DNA from 2 places in the Bradyrhizobium sp. B124 genome. Region 2 is predicted to be linked to the other one. Evidence: predicted binding sites of a transcription regulator. Region 2 holds the regulator's gene; the other holds the start of a gene.
The links. Region 2 encodes LexA, which represses DNA repair genes until DNA is damaged. Its sites were predicted from a motif close to TGTTCNNNNTGTGTTCNG; they were not measured.
Positions count from the first base shown of each region.

Region 1: AAFG13_RS40835 (DNA repair protein) is a predicted target of LexA. The motif match lies at 5,994-6,011, and genes of this name have one in related genera.

Region 1 covers NZ_CP152413.1:8,742,433-8,750,820, forward strand. Annotated here, with positions in the region: gene AAFG13_RS40815 (cytochrome P450) at 1-1,044, opposite strand, end outside; gene AAFG13_RS40820 (LysR family transcriptional regulator) at 1,183-2,091, shown strand; gene AAFG13_RS40825 (inorganic phosphate transporter) at 2,179-3,801, opposite strand; gene AAFG13_RS40830 (UdgX family uracil-DNA binding protein) at 4,395-5,828, opposite strand; gene AAFG13_RS40835 (DNA repair protein) at 6,083-6,877, shown strand; gene AAFG13_RS40840 (DNA polymerase Y family protein) at 7,017-8,388, shown strand, end outside.
Region 2 covers NZ_CP152413.1:1,225,177-1,233,564, forward strand. Annotated here, with positions in the region: gene glp (gephyrin-like molybdotransferase Glp) at 1-907, shown strand, start outside; gene lexA (transcriptional repressor LexA) at 1,139-1,843, shown strand; gene AAFG13_RS05645 (hypothetical protein) at 2,100-2,528, shown strand; gene AAFG13_RS05650 (hypothetical protein) at 2,674-2,901, shown strand; gene AAFG13_RS05655 (ComEC/Rec2 family competence protein) at 2,898-5,183, opposite strand; gene AAFG13_RS05660 (nuclear transport factor 2 family protein) at 5,331-5,717, opposite strand; gene AAFG13_RS05665 (glutamine--tRNA ligase/YqeY domain fusion protein) at 5,753-7,432, opposite strand; gene gltX (glutamate--tRNA ligase) at 7,587-8,388, shown strand, end outside.

The sequences.
Region 1 (8,388 bases), 1.7 Mb from region 2:
CCGCGACACCCAGGTGCCGGCGCAGAAATGCGGTCCGGCGCCGAACGCCAGATGCGATTGCTTCGGTCGCGTCACGTCAAAACGATCGGGCTCGGCGAAGCGATTGCCGTCGCGGTTCGCGGCGCCGACGCAGAGCCCGATCTGAAGGCCCTCGGGCAGCGTGGTGCCGGAAAGATCGACATCGCGCGTGACGCGGCGCGGATACATGCCGATCGGCGAGATCCAGCGCACCGCTTCCTCGAGCGCAGCGGGCCATAGTTCCGGCTTCGCCAGCACGCTGTCCTTCTGCGCCGGGTTTTGCAGAAGACCGAGCACGAGGGTCAGGATCGCATCGCGCGGCTCGTTCAGCCCGCCGCCGATGATCACCTTGATGTTGGCGCGGATTCCCTCGATCGGCATCGGCGGATCGGCGTTGACCATCGAGGACAGGATCGAGGGGGTGGGATGGCTGCGGTGATCATCGAGCACCGCGTCGATCGCGGCGTCGACATCGGCGCTGGCCTGCATCGCCTTGCGCTCGATCCCGGCATCGGCAGCGTAATTGCCCGCGCCGTCGATCAGCGCCTGTGACCAGTCGGCCAGGGTCTGCCACGGCATCGCGCGAAAGCCGATCATCGCCATCAGGCTGCGCGAAGCCATCGGCGCGGCCAGCGCTGAGAACAGATCGGCCTCATCGGCCGCGGATAGGGCATCGATCAGCTCTTGCGCGATCGCGGTGAATTTCGGCGCCCAATACTCCTTGATCGTGGCCGGGCGGAACGAGGGCTCGATCGCCTTGCGGCCGATCGCGTGCTCGGCGCCGTCCTTGCGCATGAAGGTCGGCCCCATCACCTTGTTGACCAGCGAGGTCGGATTATCGGCCGAGTAGGTCGCGGGGTCGCGCTCGATCCGTACGATGTCGTCGAAGCGCGTCACCAGTGTCAGCCTCGCGGGCTCGACGAACACCGCCGGCGCCAGCTCGCGCAGGCGGCGGAAGATCGGATAGGGGTCGTCGAGCAGATCCGGATACGCGATGTCGGTGACGACGGGCACGGTGCTGGTCATTGGTCCTCCCGGAGCGCTTTTTCGCGAAGCCTAGCGCCAGCTCCAGCAATCGTTCAATTCGATGGGATCGATATAGGCCATCGAAATATTCCATGACATCGTGCTAGGTTGGGCCGCCAGCAAGGCGGGAGGTGCAGCGTGGCGGCCAATTCCTCGATCGATCCGATCGACATCGGGACCTTGCGGACGCTTGTACTGGTCTACGATTTGCAGTCGTTCTCTGCGGCGGCCAAGCGGCTCGACGTCAACCAGTCCACCATCAGCTACGCGGTCGAGCGGCTGCGCGGCGCGCTCGGTGATCCCTTGTTCGTCCGCAACGGCAATGGCGTGACCGCCACCGAACGCTGCGCGGCGCTGGTCGCCTGGGCGCGGGACATGATCGGCGAGATCGATGGGCTCGCCTCACCGGCTGAATTCGATCCGGCGACGGCGCAGGGCAGCGTGACGATCTCCTGCAACTATCACGAACGCCAGACCCTGATGCCGCAGTTCACTGCGCGGCTGCGTTCCGGCGCACCACGGGTCCGTCTCGTCCTGCTCGATGCCGCGGGCCATGGCGACATCCATCTCAAGCAGAACCAGTGCGACATCGTGCTCGGTCCGGTCGGGGTGGTCGGCGAAAGCTTCTTTCGGCGCCATATCCTCACCGATCACTATGTCTGCGTGATGGATCCGGCCAATCCGCTGGCACGCGGCCGGATCGCATTGTCGGCCTACGGCAAGGCCGAACACGTCTTTATCACCCATAGCGGCGAGTGGCAGCCGCTCTATCTCGAGGCCCTCGAGGCGAGGGAGATCGAGATTGAGCCCGCGGTCAGCCTTCCGAACCACGACAGTCTGGAGCGCATCGTCGCCGGCACAAGGCTGGTCGCGACGATCCCGCATCACCTGGCGCGGGCGATGGGCGGCGGCCTGCACGTCGCTTCGCTGCCGTTCCGCGTGCCGATCTCGATCGACATGTACTGGAGCGCCCGGACGGCCAAATCCGGCCTGCACAAATGGGCGCGCGGACTGCTGGCGGAGGTCGCGAAAGTGTACGCCGCCTGAGCGCGCCGCGACCGTCAAAAAGCAAAAGGCCCGCACCTGACGTGCGGGCCTTCGTCCGGTGCGATGCCGCGCCGAAAGCGTGTCGCATCAGAACACGTGGTAGAACACGTAGTACAGACAGCCCGAGATGATCATCGCGGCCGGCAGGGTCAGCACCCAGGCCATCGCGATGTTGCGGATCGTCGCCCATTGCAGACCGGAGCCGTTGGCGGCCATGGTGCCGGCGATGCCTGACGACAGCACGTGCGTGGTCGAGACCGGCAGGCCGTAGCCGTCGGCCGCCGCGATCGTCGCGGCTGCCGTGATCTCGGCGCAGGCGCCCTGCGCGTAGGTCAGGTGGGTCTTGCCGATCTTCTCGCCGACGGTGACGACGATCCGCTTCCAGCCGACCATGGTGCCGAGGCCGAGTGCGATGGCGACGGCGAACTTCACCCAGCTCGGGATGAACTTGGTCGCGGCATCGAGCGAGCCCTTGTACTCGTTCAGCGTGGCGACGTCGGCGGCTGTCAGCTCGGCTTCCTTGTCCTTCATCAGGAAGCGAATCGCCTCGGACGCCAGGTACATGTCGTTACGGGTGTTGCCGACCGCGTCAGCCGGGAACTTGGCCAGCGAGCCATACTGGGCGACTTGCTGTCCAATGTCGCGCACCAGCACCGCCAGCGACGGATAGGTGCCTTCGTTGATCTGGTGCTGCGCGACGTAGTTGGTCACGGCCGGGCGCGGATTGCCGATCACGTTGTAACCGGCGGCCTTGCCTTCGATGACCTTGCTGGCCGAGGTGGAATGCGCGGCGAACTGCTCGATCTGGCTCGCGGGCAGGGCGCGGTTCAGCGCGTAGGCGGTCGGCACGGTGCCGATCAGGATCAGCATGATCAGGCCCATGCCCTTCTGGCCGTCGTTCGAGCCGTGGAAGAAGCTGACCAGCGTGCAGGTAAGGATCAGGATGCCGCGGATCCACCACGGCGGCGGCTGGTTGCCGACCGGCTCGCCGAACAGCGCCGGTGTCGCACGCGCCAGCACGATCTTGAGGATGTAGAGCAGGCCGGCGGCGAGCGCGAAACCGAACAGCGGCGACAGCAGCAGCGCCTTGGCGATGTTGGTCGCCTGCGACCAGTCAACACCGGAGGTGCCGTCGCGGCCGCGCAGCAGCGCGTTGGTGATGCCGACGCCCATGATCGAACCGATCAGGGTGTGCGAGCTCGAGGCCGGCAGGCCGAGCCACCAGGTGCCGAGATTCCAGATGATGGCGGCGATCAAGAGCGCGAACACCATCGCAAAGCCGGCGCTGGAGCCGACCTGCAGGATCAGTTCGACCGGCAGCAGCGACACGATGCCGAACGCGACGGCGCCGCTCGAGAGCAGCACGCCGAACAGGTTGAACATGCCCGACCAGACCACGGCGATATGCGCCGGCAGCGAGCGGGTGTAGATCACGGTGGCGACCGCGTTGGCGGTGTCGTGGAAGCCGTTGACGAATTCGAAGCCGAGCGCGATCAGCAGCGCGACGAACAGCATGATGTAGGGCAGGAACGACGTGACGCGCGTGCCGGTGGCGTCGACGTCGGCATAGATGCTGTAGGCAACGAACAGCAGCGCGGCTGCGACCACGCCCAAATAAATGATCCCCGTCATGGGGTGGAAGCCCTTGTCGAGGTCCGGACCCTTTTTCAGGGCGGGCTCGATCGAGCCGGGTAACGCCATATCGCTCATGGTAAACTCCTGTCCCAATGCCTCCGATTTTGATCGATGCATATGACAGGCAATTGAAATCCGCCCCGCGAAATGAACCGGCCACCCATAACGGTGGACATCCCGCCGAATTGTTGTGCAACGCATTGAAGGTCCACGGGCCTTCGTGGCCTCGTGGCAATCTTCAGCAACAGACGATCACCGATCGCGCAATGATCGTGACTGAAGTCACTGTCCGGGTTTCGCGGAGCGAGACATGCGGAAGGCGAGGGCGCCGGCAGCGAGACGTCGGGCCCGCGAAGCCACGCCACCGGGAATCAAGGTCACTGGAAATCCCGGCAACCAGGAATTCAAATAACCAGAAATCCGGCGCGTGCCGCGAGCAGGTGACTGAGGAGGGGAGGATTGCGAGATGAGGTGGCGCGCCGCACGATTGGGGCTAGCAAACCGCGCAGCGCGCCCGCCTCAGGTACGTCATGGCGTGAACATGACGCCCGATACCTATGGAACATGTCACAGTATCACGGATCAATTAAAGGTTGTAGGTATTTGTCGGCGTCCAGAGACAATTTCACGTTGAAGTGTGGTCCCTGGTTCCGCCGGATTGGCGCAACTCAGGCCGCGCGGGTCGCGTTGCGCAACTGATCTGCGGCAATTTTCAGGTCGTCAATAAAGCGCTGATATTCCAGCGCTTTGGCTTTCTCGTCTGGCAGCCGCAACAGGTAGGACGGATGTACGGTGACGAGCACCTTGGTTCCGTCGTGATCGATCAGGCGGCCGCGGTTCTTGTTGATCGGGGTGATTTTGCCGAGCACGCTCTGCGCTGCGGTGGCGCCGAGCGCCACCACGAGTTCCGGCCTGATGGCGTCAAGCTCGCGCGCGTACCACTGACGGCAGGCGCGGATCTCCTGTGTGCCCGGCTTCTGGTGCAGCCGAATCTTGCCGCGCGGCACGAATTTGAAGTGCTTCACCGCGTTGGTGATGTAGACCTTGGCGCGCGCGATGCCGGCGTCCTCAAGCGCGCGATCGAGCATCTGCCCGGCCGGTCCGACAAAGGGATGGCCTGCGAGATCTTCCTTGTCGCCGGGCTGCTCGCCGACCAGCATCAGCGTCGCGCTTTGCGGCCCTTCGCCGAACACGGTCTGGGTTGCGTCCTTCCACAGCGGACAGGCGCGACAATCGGCGACCTCTTTGCGCAAGGCAGCGATCGTGTCGTGAACTTGCATGTCGTGAGTTTGCTTGCGGGCCATCGGCTCATCCTGCGGCTTCCGCGGCTCGGCCGCCTTGCGTGCGATGAAGGGGCCGCTGGTCATGCGCATGGCGTCTTCGATCAGCGGCTTAATGATCGAGTCCTCGGGCAGGTTCCTCCAATAGGCCTGCGGCATCTCCATCACTTTCAGCCGCGCGGGATTGAAGAGGCCGTTGTCGTGACGCCGCCAGACCTCCTCGAGCCGATCCTCGCTCGGCACCTCGGATTTGGCGACGCCCGGCGAGATCGAGATCGCGTGCCCGTCCCAATGCGCGCAGACGTCGGGGGTCAGGATCGACCACGGCATGTCGGCGAAGCGGCCGGCGAAGAAAGGTGCGGCGAACTCGACGATGCGATGCTCCGGCTCGAACCAGGCGACGTAATGCGCCGTCCGTTCGCGGCCGATCTCGCGGAAACGGAGCTGCGCGTGCATCCTGTCGATGTCGCCATAGACCGCGCGCGCCATCGCGTGGACCTCGGCTACCTCGGGATCATCAGTCGCGCTGAGCAGATCGTGATGGCTGCGCAGCCGCCACAGCAGGCGATAGAGCAGGGCGAAGCGCTCGTCATTGCGATGCAGGATCGCGGTCTTTGCGAGCTCGACGAAAATGGCGGGGACATTGAACTGCGCCTGTGGTGCATCGGGCAAGTCATTCACGCAGGAGGCTGACGAGGGTTCGTCGTCCTTGCGTACGGTCCACGTGACCTCCGCAGGATTCACGCCATTCAGCGCCAATCGCCGCGCGGCCTTGCGCCAGCCCTCGAAGTCGGTGTCGTTGTCGAGCACGATGATACGCATGCGATTGCTCCGTTTCCGTCACGCCGCCATTTTCGGGCCTGCGTGCCTGACTTGCGGAAGAGAAGGGCCCATCCGGTTCGGCGGCTGCTGAATCTCATTGATTCCATTCATGAATCGATGAGCTCACCAATCCGATTGACTCCGCGGGCCCTGTTAGCTTTATATTAGAACATATCATGAACAAATGGGCCAGTCCCTGGTTCTCTGTTCAGGTCAGTGACGGCCTCAAATTTTCAGGTGGAAGGAGCGGCGCAATGAACGGCGCACGCACGGGTACGCTTGCGTCTCTGCGCGGCAGCATCGCGCGCATCGAGGCGCCATCGGAGGCAGTGATGCCGAACCGCATCGCGCTTGGACACACGAGCGCAGACGCGATGCTGCGCGGCGGGCTTGCGCCGGCCGCGCTGCACGAGGTGTTCGCGGCCGGCCATCAAGGCGGCGCGGCGACCGGCTTCATCGCCGGGCTCGCCGGACGGGTGTCAGCGCGCAAGCCGCTGGTCTGGGTGCGGCAGGATTTTTCCGATCGCGAAAACGGCGCGCTGTCGATGCGCGGGCTGGCCGAGCTCGGCCTCGATCCGCGCCTCTTGGTCACCGTGCGTGCCGCCGATGTCGACAGCGGCCTGCGCACCGCGGCCGACGCGCTCGCCTGCGATGCGCTCGGCGCGGTTGTCCTCGAGATCTGGGGCCATGCGCGCCAGCTCGATCTCGTCGCCAGCCGCAAACTGACCCTGGCCGCGCAAGCCTCCGGCGTCACCGCGCTGGTGCTGCGGATCGCGGCGACTCCGATCCCCTCGACCGCGGAGACGCGCTGGATCGTGCGCGCGGCGCATTCGCCGCCCGGCAATGCTGCCTGCGCCTGGGGCGCGCCGCGCTTCGATGCCGAACTCGTGCGCAACCGTCATGGCCCGGTCGGGCGATGGATCATGGAATGGAAATGTGATGAGTGCCAATTCAGTGAACCGTCGGCGTATCCTCAGCCTGTGGCTGCCACGCCTGCCCATCGACCGCATCAAGCGCAAGCTCGCGCAGGACATCGCCTCGCAAGCTGACGCGCATGCCGTTGTGCCAACCGACACACGGGCGGTGGTCGGGCTCCCTCTCCCGCTTGCGGGGGAGGGTTGGGGTGGGGGTCTCGCCACGAGTCCCGCTGAGGGGAGAGCCCCCACCCGGATCGCATCTCGCGATGCGATCCGGCCTCCCCCGCAAGCGGGAGAGGCGAAGAAAGAACTTCGGTTCTCACGAGAACTCCCCAGTGTCGTGGTCGCAAAGGACCACAACGCGATCCTGCTGCACGCGATCGACGAGGCGGCGGTGCGGGCCGGGTTGTCGATCGGGCTGCCGCTCGCCAATGCGCGGGCGATCTGCCCGGAGCTTACGGTCTACGACGCCGATCCCGCCGCCGATCTGAAGACGCTGAACGACATCGCCGACTGGTGCGACCGCTTCACGCCGCTGGTCGCGCTCGATCCGCCTTACGGGCTGTTCCTTGACATCACCGGCTGCGCGCATCTGTTCGGCGGCGAGCGCGCGCTGCTGCAGATCGTCATCAATGCGCTGAGCCGGCGCGGCTTTGCCGTCAGTGCGGTGATTGCCGGCACCTCGATCGCGGCGCGCACGCTGACGCGCTATGCCTCGGGGCAGGTCATCGCCGATGGCGCGGAGGCGGAGGCGGTCGGCCCGCTGCCGGTGTCGGCGCTCGGCGCCGATGCCACTGTCACCACCGGCCTGCGCCGCGCCGGCCTGAAGACCATCGGCGATGTCGCCTCGCGCGCGCCGCATGAGATCTCGGCGCGGTTCGGCGCTGATTTCACGACCCTGCTCGGCCACGCGCTCGGGCGGGGCGATGCCCCGATCAGCCCGCGCAAGCCGCTGCCCGATTACATCGTCGAGAAACGTTTCCCCGAGCCGATCGCGACCGACACCGTGATCGCGCTGACGCTCTCAAGCCTCGCCAAGACGCTGGTTGCGGCGATGGAGAAGCAGGGCAAGGGCGCGCGGCAGCTGGAAGCGAGCTTCTTCCGTACCGACGGCGCGGTGCGTGCGATCATGGTCGAGACCGGGCGGCCGGTGACGCGGCCCGAGATGATCGACCGCCTGTTCCGCGAGCGGCTCGATGCGCTCAATGATCCGCTCGACCCCGGCTTCGGCTTCGATCTCATCCGCCTCGCAGCCGGGCGTACCGAGATCGTGGTGCAGCAGCAGCGCGATCTCGACACGTCAGTGCACGACAATGACGAGATCTCGGCGCTGATCGACCGCATCGCCGCCCGTATCGGGGGCAAGCGCGTCGTCGTGCATCTGCCGCTCGAGAGCCATATCCCCGAACGATCAGCGCTCGCGCTGCCGGCGCAGCATCATCTGGCCGCGGCGAGCGCGGCCGCCTGGCCGGAGCGCGTCGTCGGCGAGCCGCCGCTGCGGCCGCTCAGGCTGTTCGAGCGGCCCGAGCCGATCAAGGTGCCGTTCGCGAGTGTGCCGGACGGTCCGCCGCACCAGTTCACCTGGCGGCGCGCCTTGCATGCGGTGGTGCGGGTCGAGGGCCCCGAGCGCATCGCGATGGAAT
Region 2 (8,388 bases):
TGGCGCCGACGCCGTCATCATCCAGGAAGACACTGCCGTCGACGGCGACCACATCACGATCACCGAGCTAGCTGCCGCCGGACGGCATATCCGCCCGGCCGGCGTCGACTTCCGTGAAGGCGACGTGCTGCTCGATGCCGGCAGCCGCCTCTCCGATCGCGCGCTGTCGCTGGCGGCCGCCATGAACTATCCGGACCTCGCGGTGCACCGCCGTCCGAAGGTCGCGGTGCTGGCGACCGGCGACGAGCTGGTGATGCCGGGCTCGACGCCCGGCCCCGGCCAGATCGTCTATTCCAACGGCTATGCGCTGCGGGCGCTGGCGCGCGCCGAAGGCGCCGAGACCGTCGATCTCGGGATTGCCGCCGACACGGTGGAGGCCACCACCGCCGGCATCCGCCGGGCCCGAGAGACGGGTGCCGACATCCTGATCACGACCGGCGGCGCCTCGGTCGGCGACCACGACCTGGTCAAGCAGTCGCTGGAAGCCGAAGGCGTCGAGATGGCGTTCTGGCGGATCGCGATGCGGCCCGGCAAGCCGATGATGCATGGCCGGCTCGGCGCGATGCGGGTGATCGGCCTGCCCGGCAATCCGGTGTCCTCCTATGTCTGCGCCTTCCTGTTTCTGGTGCCGTTGATTCGGGCGCTGAGCGGCCGAAAAGCTGTTCATCATCGCCGCGAGAGCGCATTGCTCGGCCGCGACATCGCCGCCAACGACCAGCGCGAGGACTATCTGCGCGCCCGCCTCGAGGAGCGCGAGGACGGCACGCTGATCGCAACGCCTGTCATGCAGCAGGACTCGTCGCTGCTCGGGAATCTCGCTGCGGCACGGGCACTTCTCGTGCGTCCGCCGTTTGCGCCCGCCGCCGCCAAAGGCAGCGAATGCGAGATCCTGACACTGCCCAAGTGACAGCGCAGACCGCATCGCTTGTGCGCTCGCCGGATGCGTTCACCGGAAATTAAGTGGTTGCGGAACACATATCGAACATATAGTGTCCGTTCATGATTTGTTTCGAGTACTGGTGTGTACAAATGGGAGGCCGCGAGGGAGCGCTTGTGACGAGCACCGTGCTCCTGAGGTCTGGCCCCGCCTGAAAAGTCTCGGAATCGAACGACGCTACCAACCGGGGGAATACTCGAGATGCTCACGCGCAAACAGTACGAACTTCTGCGTTTCATCAATGAACGTCTGAAGGAGGCCGGCGTACCGCCCTCGTTCGACGAGATGAAGGATGCGCTCGACCTGCGCTCGAAGTCCGGAATCCACCGCCTGATCACTGCGCTGGAGGAGCGCGGCTTCATCCGCCGCCTGCCCAACCGCGCCCGCGCCATCGAAGTCATCAAGCTGCCCGAACTCTCGGCCGGCGGCGGCAACGGCCGCCGCGGCTTCACGCCGAGCGTGATCGAAGGCACCCTCGGCAAGCGCACCAGCACGCCGCCGATCGCCGAGGACGACGGCAACCGTCCGGTCGCGGTCCCCGTGATGGGCCGGATCGCCGCCGGTACGCCGATCGAGGCGCTGCAGACCCGCAGCCACACCATCAGCGTACCGCCCGACATGCTCGGCGCCGGCGAGCACTATGCGCTGGAAGTGCGCGGCGACTCGATGGTCGACGCCGGCATCCTCGACGGCGACATGGCGCTGATCCAGCGCAACGACGTCGCCAACACCGGCGACATCGTGGTGGCACTGATCGACGAGGAGGAAGCCACCCTGAAGCGCTTCCGCCGCCGCGGCGCGTCGATCGCTCTGGAGCCGGCCAACACCGCCTATGAAGTGCGCATCCTGCCGCCGAACCGGGTCCGCATCCAGGGCAAGCTGATCGGCCTCTATCGCAAATACTGAATTTCAAATACTTGCGGCGGCGGGGAACGAGCAACACATCGGATCGTTCTTTGAAAGATAGCGTAACGTGCAGCCTGCCCGACGCGCTCCGATACCTCTCGCGCAGCGTCGCGTGTTTGTGATCAGGGCGTTTCGTCGACCAGTCGTACAATCGCCCAGAAACGAGGAGACACTCGTTCGCTATCGTCCACTCTGGTAGAGGCCCTATGCCTCAAGGAGAGGCACGGGTCGCTACCTCGAACAGAGGAGCCATCCGATGTGTGACTATAGTCTGCACGCCGTGGCGTCGCGCCCCGCCATTGTTGGAGAGACGCTGATCACCACGACTTTCCGCGGCACGTCGACCCGCGGCTTTGCTTCGGAGACCGACCCCACTGTCGCGGTCTGCATGCTGCCGGGCACCGAGCTCGCTTTCGCCGAGAACGTTCGCTACGACAGCCGGTGGATCTGGACCAAGACGATGAACTTCCGCGTCGGCGTGTTCAACGAAGTCGAGCCCGACGTTCCCGATCGCCATCATGACGCGGTCGAATTCCCCGACGGCAGCCATGTGCTGGTGACCCAGCTCGTCGAGGGACAACGCGTCAGCGTGCTGCAATTGCCGGCGCTGCATCCGCCGGTCGAGCAGAAGCCGAAGGTTGTGGAGCGGCGGCCCTCTGCATTTGCGTCGCTGTTTTTGGGTTGAACGCATCGCCGCCGCGGAATGAGCTGTTCGGCGGCGGATGACCTAAGCGATTTCGAGCGACCCCGGACGCCGGGTTCCGGGGCGCAGCTGGAGAATTGCGTCGGCGCGCGCCTTGGCGCATCATCGGGCACGGAGGACGTGCGTGGTGGTCGACAAGGTCACATGGCAAAAGGCTGGACGCGTCACGGAGCCGGGCCGCTACATGTTCCGGTTCGGCTGGCTGACGGTGACGGCTGACGACCTGAAGGTCTGGGAGCGATTCCCCGAGGCTTCCTTCACCCTCGTCAAGAAGCCCGACGCTGGCCCTGACTCCGACGAATACCATCTCGGCCTGTTCGAGTTGCCGACCGGCCCCTCACCCGACAACGGCTAATCTTCGCCCTGCAAATCGGTCTCGGCCGGCGTCGCATCGACGACGGGCCGCGGCGCGCTGGCGGGTGCGCGCAACGTCGTCTCAACCTCACCGTCGCCGGGAACCGCCGGCGACCACGGCCGGTCGATCCCGCCGGGCTTGACCGCATCGATGGCATAGCCGTCCCTGATGCGCCGCAGCACCAGCGCGCCGTGGCGCCGCAACCGCTCGGCATCGATCACCGAAGCCGCGCAGCCCCGCGGTGCCGGCCGCGCGGTCACGATCAGCGCCGCACGCTCGCAATCATCGGCCAGCGCCTCCGGCCGTGTCGCCAGCGCGACGAAGGCGCCGCCGGGCCCCTGCGTCACGCAGCCGCTCGGATCGCAGGAGACACCCTCGCCGAGCGAGGAATCCGTGGCAGTCCGCGCGTCAGCATCCGCCGCCAGCCACTCCTTGACCAGAAATGCGTCCTTCGCGCTGTGCATCAGATGCAGCCGCCCGTCGCCGCCCCGCACCGCGACGTTGCGGCCGTCGGCGGAGACCAGCACGTCCGGCTGCGGCACCCACAGCGCCCAGACCGAGGCCACCACCAACAGCACCGCCCCCGACCAGCGCAGCGGCGTGCGCAAAAGCCCGAGCAGGATGAGGCCGGCGCTTGCCACGACCACCGGCCCGATTCCGAACGCCGCCATCCGGCCGACCGCGCCTGGGAGCGCTGCGACCCATTGCGTCACCAGGATCATCCAATCGATGCCGAACCCCATGATTGCCCAGAACACGCCGTCGAAGCCGAACGGCATGGCGAGCAGCCCGAGCAGGCCGGCCGGCATCACGACCGCCGACACCACCGGCATCGCCGCGAGGTTCGCCAGCAGCCCGTAGGGCGTCACGCGGTGGAAATGGAATGCGGCGTAGGGTGTGGTCGCGAGCCCCGCCACCAGCGAGGCCAGCATCAGCATCGTGAGCTCACGCCCGCCCCACAGCGCGACGCGCGCGGTCGCCGAATGATCGGGCGACGCCAGCAGGTTCGGCAGCCCGATCTGCACCAGCGCCACCAGCCCGAGCGTCGCCGCAAACGACATCTGGAAGCTCGGATGCACCAGTGCTTCGGGCGCGATCGCGAGCACGATCAGCGCCGCCACCGCCAGCGTGCGGAAGGTGATCGCGCGGCGGTCGACGATCACGGCGATCAGCACCACGGCCGTCATGAAGAACGATCGCTGGGTCGCGACCTCCGCCCCCGACAGCAGCAGGTAGAACGCCGCCGCGACGAGCGCGGCCGCCGCCGCCCATTTCTTGATCGGGTGCCCGGCCGTCAGCGCCGGAAACAGCGCAAGCAGCGCACGGATCGTGAAGAACACGACACCCGCGACCACGGCCATGTGGTAGCCGGATATCGACAGCACATGGCCGAGCCCCGAGATGAACATCGCGTCGTTGACCGGCGTCGTGATCGCATCGCGCCGGCCGGTGAGTAGTGCAGTTGCGATCGCGCGCTGATCCCCGTCCAGCGTGGTGCGGATGCGCGCGTCGATGGCATCGCGCAGCCACTGCATGAATGCGGCATAGCGCAACGCAGGGCCACCAGTTGCCGGCGGCTCCCTGGTCTTCACCGCGCCCATCACGAAACCGGATGCGCCGATACCCTGGAAATAGAGGTCGCGGCCGAAATCATAGGAGCCCGGACGCTGCGGCCCGAGCGGCGGCATCAGCCGCGCCTTCAATTCGACGAAGCTGCCGACCTCGGGCGCGGTGCCCTTCTTCACCGAGAGCCTGACGCGCTCGAGTTTTGGCACCTCGCGCTGGCTTTCCATCGACACGACGCGCAGCACGAAGCGGTCCGTCTTCTCCCTGACGTCGCGCGTCTCGACAAAGCCGGTCAGCGCCACGGAATATATCGGCCGCGCCAACACGCCATGGGCGATCCGCGCGGTCTTCCATGTCGCCGTCGCAAATCCCGCCGCGACCGCAGCCAGCATCACGACGGCGGGAAACACCCGGCGCCGCCGCAGCAGCAGTGCCAGCAAGCAGAGCGCGATGGCGACGGTCGCCGCGACCGAGAGCCGCGGCTCGTGCTCGGCCGCAAAATAGAATGCAATGCCGGAGCCGAACGCCACCGGCACCCACGGCAACAGCCGCCCGGCCCCCGTCTCCGCACGCGCCCATTGCCGCAATGTCTCGACGAGAGGACGCCAGATGCTGGCGCGCACCGGAATATAGCCGCCGGCCGGCGCAGCCGTGCGCGGCGGCCACGTCCCCGCGTAGCCACGTCTGCCGCCCGGCGTCGTGCCCTGTTCCGCCATTCCGCTCGCGATCCCTGCCGGGCGGCAGGCTAGCGGATGCCGCAGTCACCCGACTAGCGGAACGGAACCGAAACACGCAACCGAAGGCTGTGGCCTACGAGGACAATTGGACACTCGTTGGGCGACGAGCGCCCCAAAGCCGCGCGCCTAGATCAGCGGCGTCTGCGACGAGACGTGGTGGCAGGCGATCTTCCAGTCGCCGTCCTCGCGCGCGATCACCCAGGTGATCTTGACGGCGAGCGAGGGCGCATCGCCGTCAAGGAAAAAGGACGCGATAGCAGCCATGTTGACGAGATCGGCATTCACCCGTTCGGTCCTGATATCGCTGAACTGTACGCGCGGCGCGTGCCAGCGTGGCAGGCCATCAAAGTAGGCTTTGACCCCCTCGCGGCCGCGATAGAGCATCGGGTTCGAGCCGAAGAAGAACGCGTGCTGCGAGTAGAGCGCAGCAAGCGTATCCGCATCGAGCATGCCGAAACCCGCGGACCATCTGGCGATGATGGCGGAGACGATGTCTTCGGCTTCGTCAGGCATCGATCGCCTCCGTCTGTTGTCCGCGCCGGGTTGCACTAACCCTTGCCGCCGACTTCCTTGGCGAAGGTGTCGCGCAGGCCGATGGTGCGGTTGAACACCAGCCTGTCCGGCGTCGAATCCGCATCGCGCACGAAATAGCCCTGCCGCTCGAACTGCATCACGTCGGGCGAATTGCTCTCGGCGATCGCAGGCTCGACCCGCGCATCGCTCAGCACTTCGAGCGACTGCGGGTTGAGGTCGGCGGCGAAATCGGCGGCGTTCGGGCTCGGGTTGGCGAACAGCTGATTGTAGATGCGGATTTCCGCCGGCTTCGACTGCGCCGCCGGCAACCAGTGCATCGTCGCCTTCACCTTGCGGCCGTCGGGTGCGTTACCGCCCTTGGTCGCGGGATCATACGTCGCGCGCAGCTCGACGATCTCGCCAGCGGCGTTCTTCACGACGCTGGTGCACTTGATGAAGTAGGCATAGCGCAGCCGCACCTCATTGCCCGGCGAGAGGCGGAAGAACTTCTTCGGCGGGTTCTCCATGAAGTCGTCGCGCTCGATATAGAGCTCGCGGCCGAAGGCGACCTTGCGGGTGCCGGCGTCCGGATTGTCGGGATGGTTGATCGCCTCGATCTCCTCGACCTGGCCTTCCGGATAGTTCTCGATCACCACCTTGAGCGGCCGCAGCACCGCCATGCGGCGCAGCGACGTGCGGTTCAGCTCCTCGCGGATGCAGAATTCGAGCATGCCGACATCGACCACGCTGTTGGCCTTGGCGACGCCGATACGCTTGATGAACTCGCGCACCGCAGCCGGCGGCACACCGCGCCGCTTCAGGCCGGCGATGGTCGGCATCCGCGGGTCGTCCCAGCCCGAGACGTGGCCGTCGCGGACGAGCTGGGTCAGCACACGCTTGGACAGCAGCGTGTAGGTCAAATTGAGCCGCGCCATTTCGTATTGGCGCGGCTTCGATGGCACCGGCAGCTTGTCGAGCAGCCACTCATAGAGCGGACGGTGATCCTCGAACTCCAGCGTGCAGATCGAATGGGTGATGCCCTCGATGGCGTCCGACTGGCCGTGCGCGTAGTCGTAGCTCGGATAGATTGACCATTTGTCGCCGGTGCGCGGATGGTGGGCGTGCAGGATGCGGTACAGCACGGGATCGCGCAGGTTGATGTTGCCGGCGGCCATGTCGATTTTGGCGCGCAGCACCCGGACGCCGTTGGTGAACTCGCCGGCCTTCATGCGGCGGAACAGGTCGAGGTTCTCCTCGACCGACCGGTCGCGGAACGGCGAGTTCTTGCCGGGCTCGGTCAGCGTGCCGCGGGACAGCCGGATCTCCTCCTGCGACTGATCGTCGACATAGGCATGGCCCGCCTTGATCAGGCCCTCGGCCCAATCGTACAGGCGCTCGAAATAGTCCGACGCAAAGAAGAGGTTTTTGCCCCAATCGTAGCCGAGCCAATGCACGTCGGCCTGGATCGAGTCGATGTACTCCTGCTCCTCCTTGGTCGGATTGGTGTCATCGAAGCGCAAATTGCACTGGCCACCGAACTCCTGCGCAATGCCGAAATTCAGGGCGATCGACTTGGCGTGGCCGATATGCAGGTAGCCGTTCGGCTCCGGCGGAAAGCGGGTCACGATCCGGTTGTGCTTGTGGGAGGAGAGATCGGCCTGGACGATGTCGCGGATGAAGTCGCGCCCTGCCTCTGCCGTCGTGTCAATCGTCATCAAAGGGTTCCCTGGAGGAGTCAGCTCAACCTTCTGCCAAATTCGCGCCGTCCGGCCAAGCCTGGTTTGGCCGGCAAAAGGTCAGCCGGGGCTTTAGTTATGTTCGGTTCCTGATATACACCACCGCCCATTCCAGCATACGTCGCACTCGATCATGACCAATTCCGTCGTTACCCGCTTCGCCCCCTCGCCGACCGGCTTCCTCCACATCGGGGGTGCCCGCACCGCGCTGTTCAACTGGCTCTATGCCAAGAAGCTCGGCGGCAAGATGCTGCTCCGGATCGAGGACACCGACCGCGAACGCTCGACCAGGGAGGCGATCGACGCCATCCTGGACGGCCTGAAATGGCTCGAGCTCGATTGGGACGGCGACGTCATCTACCAGTTCAGCCGCGCCGCCCGCCATCGCGAGGTCGCCGAGGGCCTGCTCGCCGCCGGGCGCGCCTATTACTGCTACGCCACCCCGGAGGAGCTCACCGCGATGCGCGAGAAGGCGCGCGCCGAGGGCCGCACCCGCCTCTATGACGGCATGTGGCGTGACCGCGATCCGGCGACCGCGCCTTCCGACGTCAAGCCGACCATCCGCCTCAAGGCGCCGCAGACCGGCGAGACCGTGATCGAGGATCAGGTCCAGGGCCGCGTGGTCTGGCAGAACGAGAACCTCGACGACCTAGTCCTGCTCCGCGGCGACGGCACCCCGACCTACATGCTCGCGGTCGTAGTCGACGACCACGATATGGGCGTCACCCACATCATCCGCGGCGACGACCACCTGATCAACGCGGCGCGCCAGAAGCAGATCTACGACGCGCTGGAGTGGGAGCTGCCGAGCATGTCCCACATTCCGCTGATCCATGGGCCTGACGGCTCGAAACTGTCGAAGCGCCATGGCGCGCTCGGCGTCGATGCCTACCGCGCGCTCGGCTATCTGCCGGCCGCCTTGCGCAACTATCTCG